3 regions of the Arthrobacter sp. TJ-217 genome follow, and region 2 is predicted to be linked to each of the others. Evidence: riboswitches for the same ligand, from Rfam matches in the RefSeq annotation. Region 2 holds a riboswitch; each other region holds the start of a gene.

Region 1 (3,246 bases), on a different contig from region 2:
CGCAGATGCCCCCTTGGCGCGCCATTTTCCGCATTTCGACCGAAGGACTCCATGACCACCACCCCGAGCACACCCGGACGGCGAGCAGCACTCATCCTGAACCCGATCAAGAACACCGGGCAGGACGTGCGGGAGATCGTCGCGCGCATTTCGGCGCGGGAAGGGTGGCATGAGCCGCTGATTCTGGAGACCACGCCGGGGGACCCGGGCCACGGCCAGGCACAGGAGGCGCTGCGTGCCGGGGTCGACGTCGTCATTGCGGCCGGCGGCGACGGCACCGTGCGCTGCGTCGCGGAGGAGCTGTCGGGCACTGACACGGTGATGGCGCTGGTGCCGCTGGGCACCGGAAACCTCCTGGCCCGCAACCTCGACATCGCCGTGGACAACCCCGAGGAGGCCGTTGAGACGGCGTTCAACGGGACCGAGCGGAGGATCGACGTCGTCCATGTCACGGTTGACCGCGCGCAGAAGGCCCACGTGTTCCTGGTGATGGCCGGGCTCGGTTACGACGCCGCCATCATGTCGGACACGCGCGATGACCTGAAGGACCGCGTGGGCTGGCTCGCGTATGTCGACGCGGGCATCCGGAACCTTCCGGGCCGTCCGGCACGCACCACGATCACCGTTGACGGCGGCCGGCCCTTCGAGCGCCGGCTGCGCAGCGTGATGGGCGGAAACTGCGGAAAGATCATGGGTGGGCTCGAGATTTTCCCGGGCGCCAAGATCGACGACGGCCTCCTTGACCTCATGACCGTCGCTCCGCGGGGAAAGCTGGGTTGGCTCAACGTGGCCGGGAAACTGTTTGCCCGCGGGAAGGGCAAAGACCCGTCCCTTCAGTACTTCCAGTGCAGCCGCGCGGAAGTGCAGCTCCACGAACCGCTTGAGGTCCAGCTTGACGGAGACCCGCTGGGACGGGCCACGCACATGTCCTTCGAAATGATGCCCGAGGCGCTGCGGCTGCGCATGCCCTTCGGCAGCAAGGACCCTGCGATCCTGAGCAACCCCCTGCCGTAATCCGGCACGCGCTGCAGGCTACGGCAGCATCATGCCCGGCGCGCCCGCGCTTCCTACAGGTAGGGAAGCGGGTCGACCTTGGCGTCGTTGATCAGCACTTCGAAGTGGAGGTGGCAGCCTGTGGAGTTGCCGGTGGTCCCCACTGCGCCGATCAGCGACCCGCGGGAAACCTTCTGCCCCATGCTGGCCCCGAGCTGGCTGAGGTGGTTGTAGGTGGTCTTCATTCCGGCGCCGTGGTCGATGACGATCCGCTGGCCTCCGCCGTAGGGGTGCCAGCTTGAGTCGATGACCTTGCCGTCGTCCGCTGCTTTGACCGGGGTGCCGCACGCTCCCGCGTAGTCGATGCCGGTGTGAAGCTCGGGAGCGTATCCGCCGAGCGGGTTCACCCGGTACCCGAAGGTCGAGGCGACCGAAAGGTCGTCGAGGGGTGCTGCGAGGGCTGCGGCCTTCGCCTTCTTGACGCTGCTGGAGAGGGCTTTGGCCTTCGCTTCGGCCTTGCCCGCGACGGCGGCGGGGCTCTGCCGGCCGAAGTCAATTTTCGCCTTGGCGTCGGCGGTCACCTCGGGCGCCGGTTCGGCCGCGGCTGCCTGGCTGATCGGGGATTCGGCGGTTGCCTGGGAGGGGGCGACGGCACCCATGATGAGCCCTGCCCCAACGAACAGTGCTCCCGCGGCGAGGCCGCCCTGGCGGATCCTCGCGGTCAGGTTGCCCTTGCCGCTCCGGGCCGACGGTTGCGGACGCAGATCGCGGCGGCTGGGAAGTTCGCAGGATCGGTCGGACGCCACGGTTGCTGCAAGAGTGCTCGGGGCGGCTCCGGACGCGCGGCGGCGCCCGGACATGGCCGGCTGGGTCACGAAAGTACCTCTCTCGAACGCCGGCGAAGTTAGCTGTCGGGTTCGAGCAAGAGTTGACTCGGCCCCACTGCGCAACGCAGCGGCAGCTAGCGCTGCGGCTCGTTGCACTGCGGACAGTTAGTGCAGTGAAGGGCTTCACCCCAAGGCAGTCACTGACTGCCGGGTGGTGGGTCCTCCGCCCCTGTCATGCAAGGTTGAGGGCGGTCCGCTGACAGGGTTTGGCGTGCGGACCTTAAAAGTTGGTTCAGACTCCGAGTAATACTACTCGTTTCGCCTAAAGTTACAATTCCGTTACACCGCTCCCGGCGTGTCGTTGTGTGAAGCGCTGCACAATCATGCCGATTCGGCCTTGCCAAGGCGCCAGTAGCCCATGAAGGCGACCTGTTTCCGATCGATGCCGACGTCGCGCACCAGGTAGCGGCGCAGGCCGCGGACCACTGCCGCCTCCCCCGCGATCCAGGCGTAGAAGGGCCGGGTTCCGGCCGGCTGGTCACCGCCGCCGTTCTCATGCCCGGAGGCCTCAAGGCGCTGCGGCGTCTCCCACAGGACGGCCTGTTCGATGTCGACGTCCTCGGGTTCGGGGCCCGCTGCCACTTCCCCTCCGTCGGCGCCGCCCGGCGCTGCCCCGAGGGCGGCCCACCCGGGCTGGGGAACCGCGTTGCGCACCGCGGCTCCGAGGAGTTCACCGTGTTCGCGCCCGTTACGGACCAGCCAGGTGACCGCCACCTTCGAGGCCGTGGGAATCGGCTGCATGTCGGCGGCGTCGGGAACTTCAAGGAAGGCATGGCCTCCCATGTCGGCGGGCAGGGTTTCAAGGATCGCGCTGATGGCCGGAACGGCGGTTTCGTCGCCGGCAAGCAGCACGCGCTGTGCCAGACCCGGGGCCCACTCGATGCCGCCGTAGGCGCCGGCGGTGGAGCAGCGCGCGGCGTTAACGTTCGGCCCGATGAAGCATATCCTGCTGCCGGGACCGGCGGCCGCCGCCCACTGCGAGGCGGGTCCGCCCCTGCCGTCCGCGTCGAAGTGGAGTACGAAGTCGACGTCGATTTCCGGTTCCGCCGCCGTGCAGCGCGAGCTGCGCACGGTGTAGGTCCTCATTGCACCGCGCGCTGCCGGGTCGAGGCCGAGCCACTGCTGGTACCAACCGCGGCCCTCCGGGTCGGCCCGCATCAGTGCGGCAATGTCGGGCGCGTTCCCGTCTGCCGGCGGGATCAGCACCTTGATCCGCAGGTCGTGGGTGGGTCCTACGACCCCGAAGTCCTTCAGGCTTGGCCCGGCGAAGGTGATGCGGTTGAAGTTCGCACCGATCCTTTGGACGCGTTTGACTTCAACATCGAACGCCAGCATGACCGGAACCGCGGGCTGGGTGTGCGGTGGG
Region 2 (3,246 bases):
ACAGCCTTGCCCACCAGGCAAAGGTAGTAACCGACTCCGCCGGCACCCCGCTGTTCCTTGAGTACAAGGGCCGCAAGGTAGCCGACGTCTAACATGGTCGCTGCGACCGGCCCGCATCAGGGCTTTATCGAGTCGCTGCGGAAGCGCAGGTAGACGTGCCTCCCATCGAAGAACTCGCGAAGCGTCTCGGCGTCGAAATCGACGCCGAGACGCTTCGTCTTGCACTCACGCACCGCTCCTATGCCTATGAGCAGGGAGGAATCCCCACCAACGAGCGTCTCGAATTCCTTGGGGATTCGGTGCTCGGGCTGTCGGTGACCGATGCCCTCTACCGGGACAACCCGGAACTCTCCGAGGGCGATCTGGCCAAGCGCCGCTCCGCCGTGGTGAGTACCCGCGCCCTTGCCGGCGTCGCGCGCGGCTTGAACCTTGGCCAGCACATCCTGCTCGGTCAGGGGGAGAAGCTGACCAACGGACGCGACAAATCCTCGATCCTTGCCGACACCATGGAGGCCGTCATCGGCGCCGCCTACCTTAGCCACGGCATAGAGACGGCACAGGCCCTGGTGATGCGCCTGATCGGACCGCTGCTCAAGGACTCCGATGCGCTCGGGGAAGGCACCGACTGGAAGACCCGCATCCAGGAGACCGCCGCGGCACGGCGCCTGGGGCTGATCGACTACCAGGTCACGGGCACCGGGCCCGACCACGCGCGCTCCTTCGAGGCGCTGCTCGTCATCGGGGGCACCCCCTACGGAACCGGAACAGGCCACTCAAAGAAGGAAGCAGAGCAGGCAGCAGCCGCCGCTTCCTGGAAGATCCTCGGCGACACCGCACCGGTCGAAGGGCGCTAGGCACAGTTTGCCCGAACTCCCGGAAGTTGAAGTCGTCCGGCGGGGTCTGGCCCGCTGGGCCCTTGGTCGCTCCGTGGAGCGTGTGGAGGTCCTCGACCCCCGTTCCCTGCGCCGCCACCCATTGGGGCCCGAGGACTTCGCCGGGAATCTGACCGGCGCACGCATTGTCGACGTCGTCCGCCGGGGGAAGTTCCTGTGGATGCCGCTGCTCCCCGCCGACGCACCCGAGGACAAGACACCCGACGTGGCGCTCATGGCGCACCTCGGGATGAGCGGCCAGATCCTGATGCAGGAACCGTGGGTACCGTCCGAAAAACACCTGAAGGTCCGGCTCGAGCTTTCGTCCGCCGTCGACGGTCTGGGTGCGCCGCTGCCCTCGGAACTGCGCTTTGTGGATCAACGGATCTTCGGTGGGATGTTCCTCACCGACCTCGAGCCCACCCAGGACGGACACATTGGCGGAACGAGTGAGATTAATCTCGCCCTGATTCCCCGTGAGGCTTCTCACATCGCCCGCGATCCGCTCGATCCAGCCTTTTCATTCGACGCCTTCCACGAGCGGCTTCGGAAGCGGCGGGTGGGCCTCAAGCGGGCGCTGCTCGACCAGGGGCTCATCTCGGGAATCGGGAACATCTACGCCGACGAAGCCCTGTGGGCAGCCCGCCTCCACTTCGCGCGCCCCACCGAGACAATGCGCAGGCCAGACACGCTTCGGCTCGTGGAGGCGGTGCGGGATGTGCTCCTGCGGGCCCTCGATGCCGGGGGCACAAGCTTCGATTCCCTCTACGTCAACGTCAACGGGGAGTCGGGTTACTTCGTCCGCTCACTCAACGCCTACGGACGGGGCGGGCAGCCCTGCAGGCGCTGCGCGGCGGAGGGGGTGGCCTCCCTGATCCGGCGCGATGCCTTCATGAATCGCTCTTCCTACACCTGCCCGCGTTGTCAAAAAGCCCCGCAGAGGCCGCGTCGTTAGTCAACGTTTACCGGGCTGTGATCCAAATGTGACAATCCGATATCTCGCAGGTAGCCTTGAGTCTGCGCCGGGCCACTCGGCATCGGCGCCCTTCGTCAGACTGCCTAACCCTGTCGGTGACTGAAGGACCGTTCGCTTAACATTTCCGACAGGGGCGGGGGAACCGATAGCGGACCTTTCTTGAAAGGTCCTTGGGGTTAAGACGCATGACGGACATCTGCTGGGGAGATGTCCAACTTCGTGTGTCCGGGTGTCCCATCCGAACCCGACAGCTAACTCCGCAGGCATCGGGAGAGGCAACATCATGTCGAAGAATCGTTCAATCGCGCGCCACCGTGCAACCCCGGTCCGCTCGAATCCCCTTAAGACAGCATCACGTGCAGTATCCGCTGGCGCCAGTGTCGCGGGTCGCCCCGCAGCCGTTGTCGTCGCTGCATCGGGCATCATGCTTGGCGCCGCGCTTCCGGCAAGCGCCGCAGGCGAGGTCAACCTGTCGGCCCAGGCCGCACCGGCACCCGTCCAGCAGGCAGCTCCGGCTCCCGCCCCCGCACCGGCTCCTGCCAACGGCGGCTCAGTGACCCACACTGTCCGCGCCGGTGACACCCTCGGCCTCATTGCGGCCAACTACGGCGTCAGCCTCGATGCGATCTTCGCAGCGAACGGCCTCAGCTGGTCATCGGTTATCTACCCGGGACAGTCCGTTGTGATCTCCGGTGAAGGTGTCGCAGCGGCACCGGCTCCGGCCGCTCCGGCCCAGCCTGCAGCTCCGGCACAGCAGGCTGCGCCGATCCAGACCGCCGCAGTCACCACTGCCGGCCAGATGGGCATCAGCAGCCAGAGCGCGAACATCCAGCCCATCGGCGTTGCAGCCAAGAGCGGCATCGTCGCCACGGCCATGCAGGGCGTCGGCGCAGGCTACGTGTACGGCGGCACCGGGTTCGGTACCTGGGACTGCTCCAGCTTTGTCCAGTGGGTCTACGCCCAGCACGGCATCGACCTGCCCCGCACCACCTGGGCCCAGTTCGCTGCCCTGAAGCCGACCAGCAACCCGCAGCCCGGTGACCTGGTCAGCCAGAACGGTGGAGGCCACGTTGGCATCTACCTCGGCGGCGGCAAGATGATCAGCGCCCTCAACCCCTCGCAGGGCACCCTCGTCCACGACGTGAGCGCCATGCAGGTTGACGGGTACTACACCCGCTAAGCGCACGGAATGAAGCAAGAAGGCCGGTGCCCCTGGGCGCCGGCCTTCTTTGTGTCTTATCTGGACCGGCTGTAGTAGCCGGCGAGCCTTTCAAGGCCCTGATCGATGGATACGGCCGGCGTCCAGTCCAGCAGCTTCCGGGTCCGCCGCTGGTCGAACCAGTGGGCGGTCGAGAGCTGCTCGGCGAGGAAGCGGGTCATCGGCGGCTCGGAGGTCCA
Region 3 (3,246 bases), on a different contig from region 2:
ACGGGATCTTCACATACCGGTTCAGCAGGATCACCGACGGGCGTCCGAGAATTTCGGAAGGCCCGACAACCGGATCCTCATCCTCGGCAACGACGCTCGCTTTGCCTGTCAGCACAAGCACCAGCGCCCGGCGGAATGTAACAACCGCCAGCGGTTCATATCCTGCATTCAGAACGAGAGTGCGCATGCGCATGCCTCTTTGCGGACTATGTCCCCGCTACCGGCTGCCACCCCGGATGCTCGGGATAAGTTCTTCGGATTAACAATGCCTAGGGTAGCCGACCTGCGCGCCGGGGCGAATAGAAAGAGCGAAGTTGTGGCGCGGAGGCAGGGGCGGCACTTTAAGAGAAAGGAACCGGCAGCACCGCTGCCGGTTCCTTTCTTCAGCTGTTGGTTCGAAGAACCGCCAGGCGCTGGGTGTCAGCCGCCCACGCGGATGAACACGGGGCCGGAGCCGAGCTGCGCCGGGGCGATGACGGTCGAGTTGCCGTTGAAGCCGCCGTGGACAGCCTGGCCGCCGCCGATGTACACAGCGATGTGGGCCAGGCCCATGCCGCCGTCGGCGTAGTAGATGAGGTCGCCCGGAACTGCTTCACCGGCGCTGACGGTGCGGCCCAGGGACAGGTAGCCTGCCGGCCAGCCGTGGAAGTTGATGCCGGCTGCGGCGAGGGAGTTGCTCACGAGCCGGGTGCAGTCCTGATTCACGCCGAGCTGGGCCTTGGCCGCCGCGGCGATGGTTGCGGCCTTGCCGGAGGATGCTGCGGGAGTAACCTTGACGGCCGGAGCGGCCGGAGCTGCCTGCGCCTTCGGTGCGGCGGGAGCCTTCACGACGGCGGGAGCGGCCTGCACGGCTGCCGGAGCTGCCTGCACGGCCGGAGTGGCCTGTACTGCCGGTGCTGCCGGGGCCGATGGCTCCGCGGCAACGGTCACCTCGACGGTGACGGGCTTGGCGACGGCCTTGACCGGGGTGCGGTTGAAGGCGACCTTGGCGTTGGCGTCGGCGACGACGACGGCGGGGCTGGCGTCGACCTTGAGCGTCGAGGCGAAGGATTCACGCTCGGGCTGCAGGTCCGCGGCGTTGGCGGCGACGCCGGTGGTCAGGACCAGGCCGGAGGCAGCAGCGATGACTGCGGCCTGCCGTCCCATGCCGCCGGCGTTCTCGGTGACGGCTTTGGCAAGGGCTGCAAGGGGTGCGGTGTGCTGGACTTCGGCACGGTGGCGGGCGATCGGGGCGCGAGAAGACATAGGGGTTCTCCGGAGTGTGAGAGGGGGAGTGTGAAAGTGGGGGGTTTAGCGGACGCGGACGAAGCTTGCGCCGGGAAGATCCGAGAGGGAGTGAAGACCGGTGTTCAGGCCGTTGAGGCCACCGCTGATGACCTGGCCGTTGCCGACGTAGATTGCCACGTGGCCCGCGGTGATCACGAGGTCACCGGCCTGCGGGGATCCGACGACGTCGCCGTACTGCAAGAACTGGCCCGGAGCGAGGTCGCCGACGGACTTTCCAACCGAGCGCAGTGCCTTCTCGACCATGGCGGTGCAGTCCTGGGCAACGCCGATCTGGGAGTAGGCGGAGCCGACGAGGGCGCCTGCGATTCCCGAGGACGGCTTCGCGGCGGGAGCGGGAGCGGGAGCGGCAGGAGCCGGGGTGACTGCGGCGGCCTGGACTGCGGCGGCCTGGACTGCGGGGGCGGCAGGAGCTTTTGCGGCAGGAGCTGCGGCAACAACGACCTCTGCGGCTGGAGCCGGTGCGGCGGGAGCCTCGACGGCCGGCGCTTCGACCGGTGCCTCAACGACGACGGCGGGGGTGACGTTCACGGCTTCGCGCTCAAAGGAGACGGCGGCCGTGGCTGCGGCGCTGACCTTCGAGGCTGCGGGGGCAGTCACACTCAACGATGAGGTTGACTGCACTTCGCGCTCTGCGGCGGGCGCTGCGTTCGCGGGAAGGCCTGCGGTGAAGACGAGGCCTGAGGCTGCGACAAGGACGGCGGCCTGGCGGCCTACAGTTCCTGCATTCGAGGAAACGGCCTGAGAAAGAACTGTGAGCGGGCTCGCTGACACGTGGGCCGCGCGGTGGCGACCCAGAGAATTATTGGACACGTGAAATTGCCTCTCCCAATGCCTGCGAGGTGAGCTGTCGGATTCGGATGGGAGTCACCCGGCCGCTGACGAGTCAGCGACTTAACCCCAAGGATTTCTTGCGAAACCCAAAAATTGGTTCCCCCGCCTCTGCCATGCGAATGTGCGGACGGACCTCAGGCAATGGCAGAGCTAGGCGATTTGCTTGAGGGCGCCAGACCTATGACGATCTGGCACGAGTAGAACGTACCCTAGATCACGCAGATTGTCACATTACGGTCACGGAAGGGTCGAGGGTGTGTTACAGCCAGCCCAGAGGGTCGACGACCTGGCCCTCGATCATCACCTCAAAGTGGAGGTGGCAGCCCGTTGAAGCGCCGGTTGATCCGCTCTGTCCGACGCGTTCGCCGCGCCGCACCTGCTGGCCTTCGGACACCTCGATCACCGAGAGGTGGTTGTAGGTGGTTTCCAGGCCGTTGCCGTGGTCCACAACGATCCGGTTTCCTCCCCCGTAGGGGTGCCATCCGGCGAAGGTCACGGTACCTGCGGCAGCGGAATATACCCGGGCGCCGCACGCCGCACTGAAGTCCTGGCCCCTGTGGAGTTCCCCCAGCCCTGTCATCGGACTTGGGCGGAAGCCGAATCCGGAGGTTTGGACGAGGGCGTCAAGGGGGCCCGTCAGCGCGCCTTTGGCCGCCGCTGGGGTCGCTGATCCGGCCGAGGCGGTCATGACCGCATCGAGCCGCGCATCGGCGCCGAGGGTGGTGCTGAGCGCGGCGCGGTCGAAGTCGACGCGTGCCGAGGCTGGAACATGCACTTCGGCGCCCGCCGGGGCCGCCTCAGCGGTTGCGGAAGCCGGCACCGCCGCTGTCGTGGGCCACGCGACGGTCAGGGCGATGCCCGACACGGCGGCAGCCATCGCGACCTTCTGGCTCAGTCCCGAAAAGGAAAGGTCCTCGCGATACCCCGCTGCCCGGCGCCGGCGCTCGGTGCGGTGCGCATCGCGCGGGCGCGGAGCGGCCGCCGGGGGCCGCGTTCCGCGGCTGCGGCGCTCGGCCCGGTGCGCATCCCTCGGGCGCTCAGAGACAACCGGAACCCCCGCCCGGCGGCGTCCTGACACTTCCTGCTTCAACAAATACGTTCCCTTCCTACGGAGCTGCGCAACGGATC

What was found. Region 2 has a riboswitch for cyclic di-AMP ahead of AC4D2R_RS06580 (C40 family peptidase). Riboswitches for the same ligand answer to the same signal wherever they lie in the genome.
Region 1: it holds a riboswitch for cyclic di-AMP, as region 2 does, so the genes downstream of both, AC4D2R_RS02965 (M23 family metallopeptidase) here and AC4D2R_RS06580 (C40 family peptidase) in region 2, are expected to answer to the same signal.
Region 3: it holds a riboswitch for cyclic di-AMP, as region 2 does, so the genes downstream of both, AC4D2R_RS03385 (NlpC/P60 family protein) here and AC4D2R_RS06580 (C40 family peptidase) in region 2, are expected to answer to the same signal.

The regions. Positions count from the first base shown of each region.
Region 1 is NZ_JBZCNJ010000001.1:593,063-596,308, forward strand. Features, by position in the region: gene AC4D2R_RS02960 (diacylglycerol/lipid kinase family protein) at 52-1,014, shown strand; gene AC4D2R_RS02965 (M23 family metallopeptidase) at 1,068-1,868, opposite strand; cyclic di-AMP (ydaO/yuaA leader) riboswitch at 1,872-2,081, opposite strand; gene AC4D2R_RS02970 (siderophore-interacting protein) at 2,202-3,246, opposite strand, start outside.
Region 2 is NZ_JBZCNJ010000003.1:158,364-161,609, reverse strand. Features, by position in the region: gene rpmF (50S ribosomal protein L32) at 1-92, shown strand, start outside; gene rnc (ribonuclease III) at 156-854, shown strand; gene mutM (bifunctional DNA-formamidopyrimidine glycosylase/DNA-(apurinic or apyrimidinic site) lyase) at 862-1,827, shown strand; cyclic di-AMP (ydaO/yuaA leader) riboswitch at 1,951-2,128, shown strand; gene AC4D2R_RS06580 (C40 family peptidase) at 2,132-3,028, shown strand; gene AC4D2R_RS06575 (NAD-dependent epimerase/dehydratase family protein) at 3,085-3,246, opposite strand, start outside.
Region 3 is NZ_JBZCNJ010000002.1:58,931-62,176, reverse strand. Features, by position in the region: gene AC4D2R_RS03395 (HNH endonuclease) at 1-187, opposite strand, end outside; gene AC4D2R_RS03390 (NlpC/P60 family protein) at 421-1,245, opposite strand; gene AC4D2R_RS03385 (NlpC/P60 family protein) at 1,291-1,884, opposite strand; cyclic di-AMP (ydaO/yuaA leader) riboswitch at 2,103-2,269, opposite strand; gene AC4D2R_RS03380 (M23 family metallopeptidase) at 2,378-3,208, opposite strand.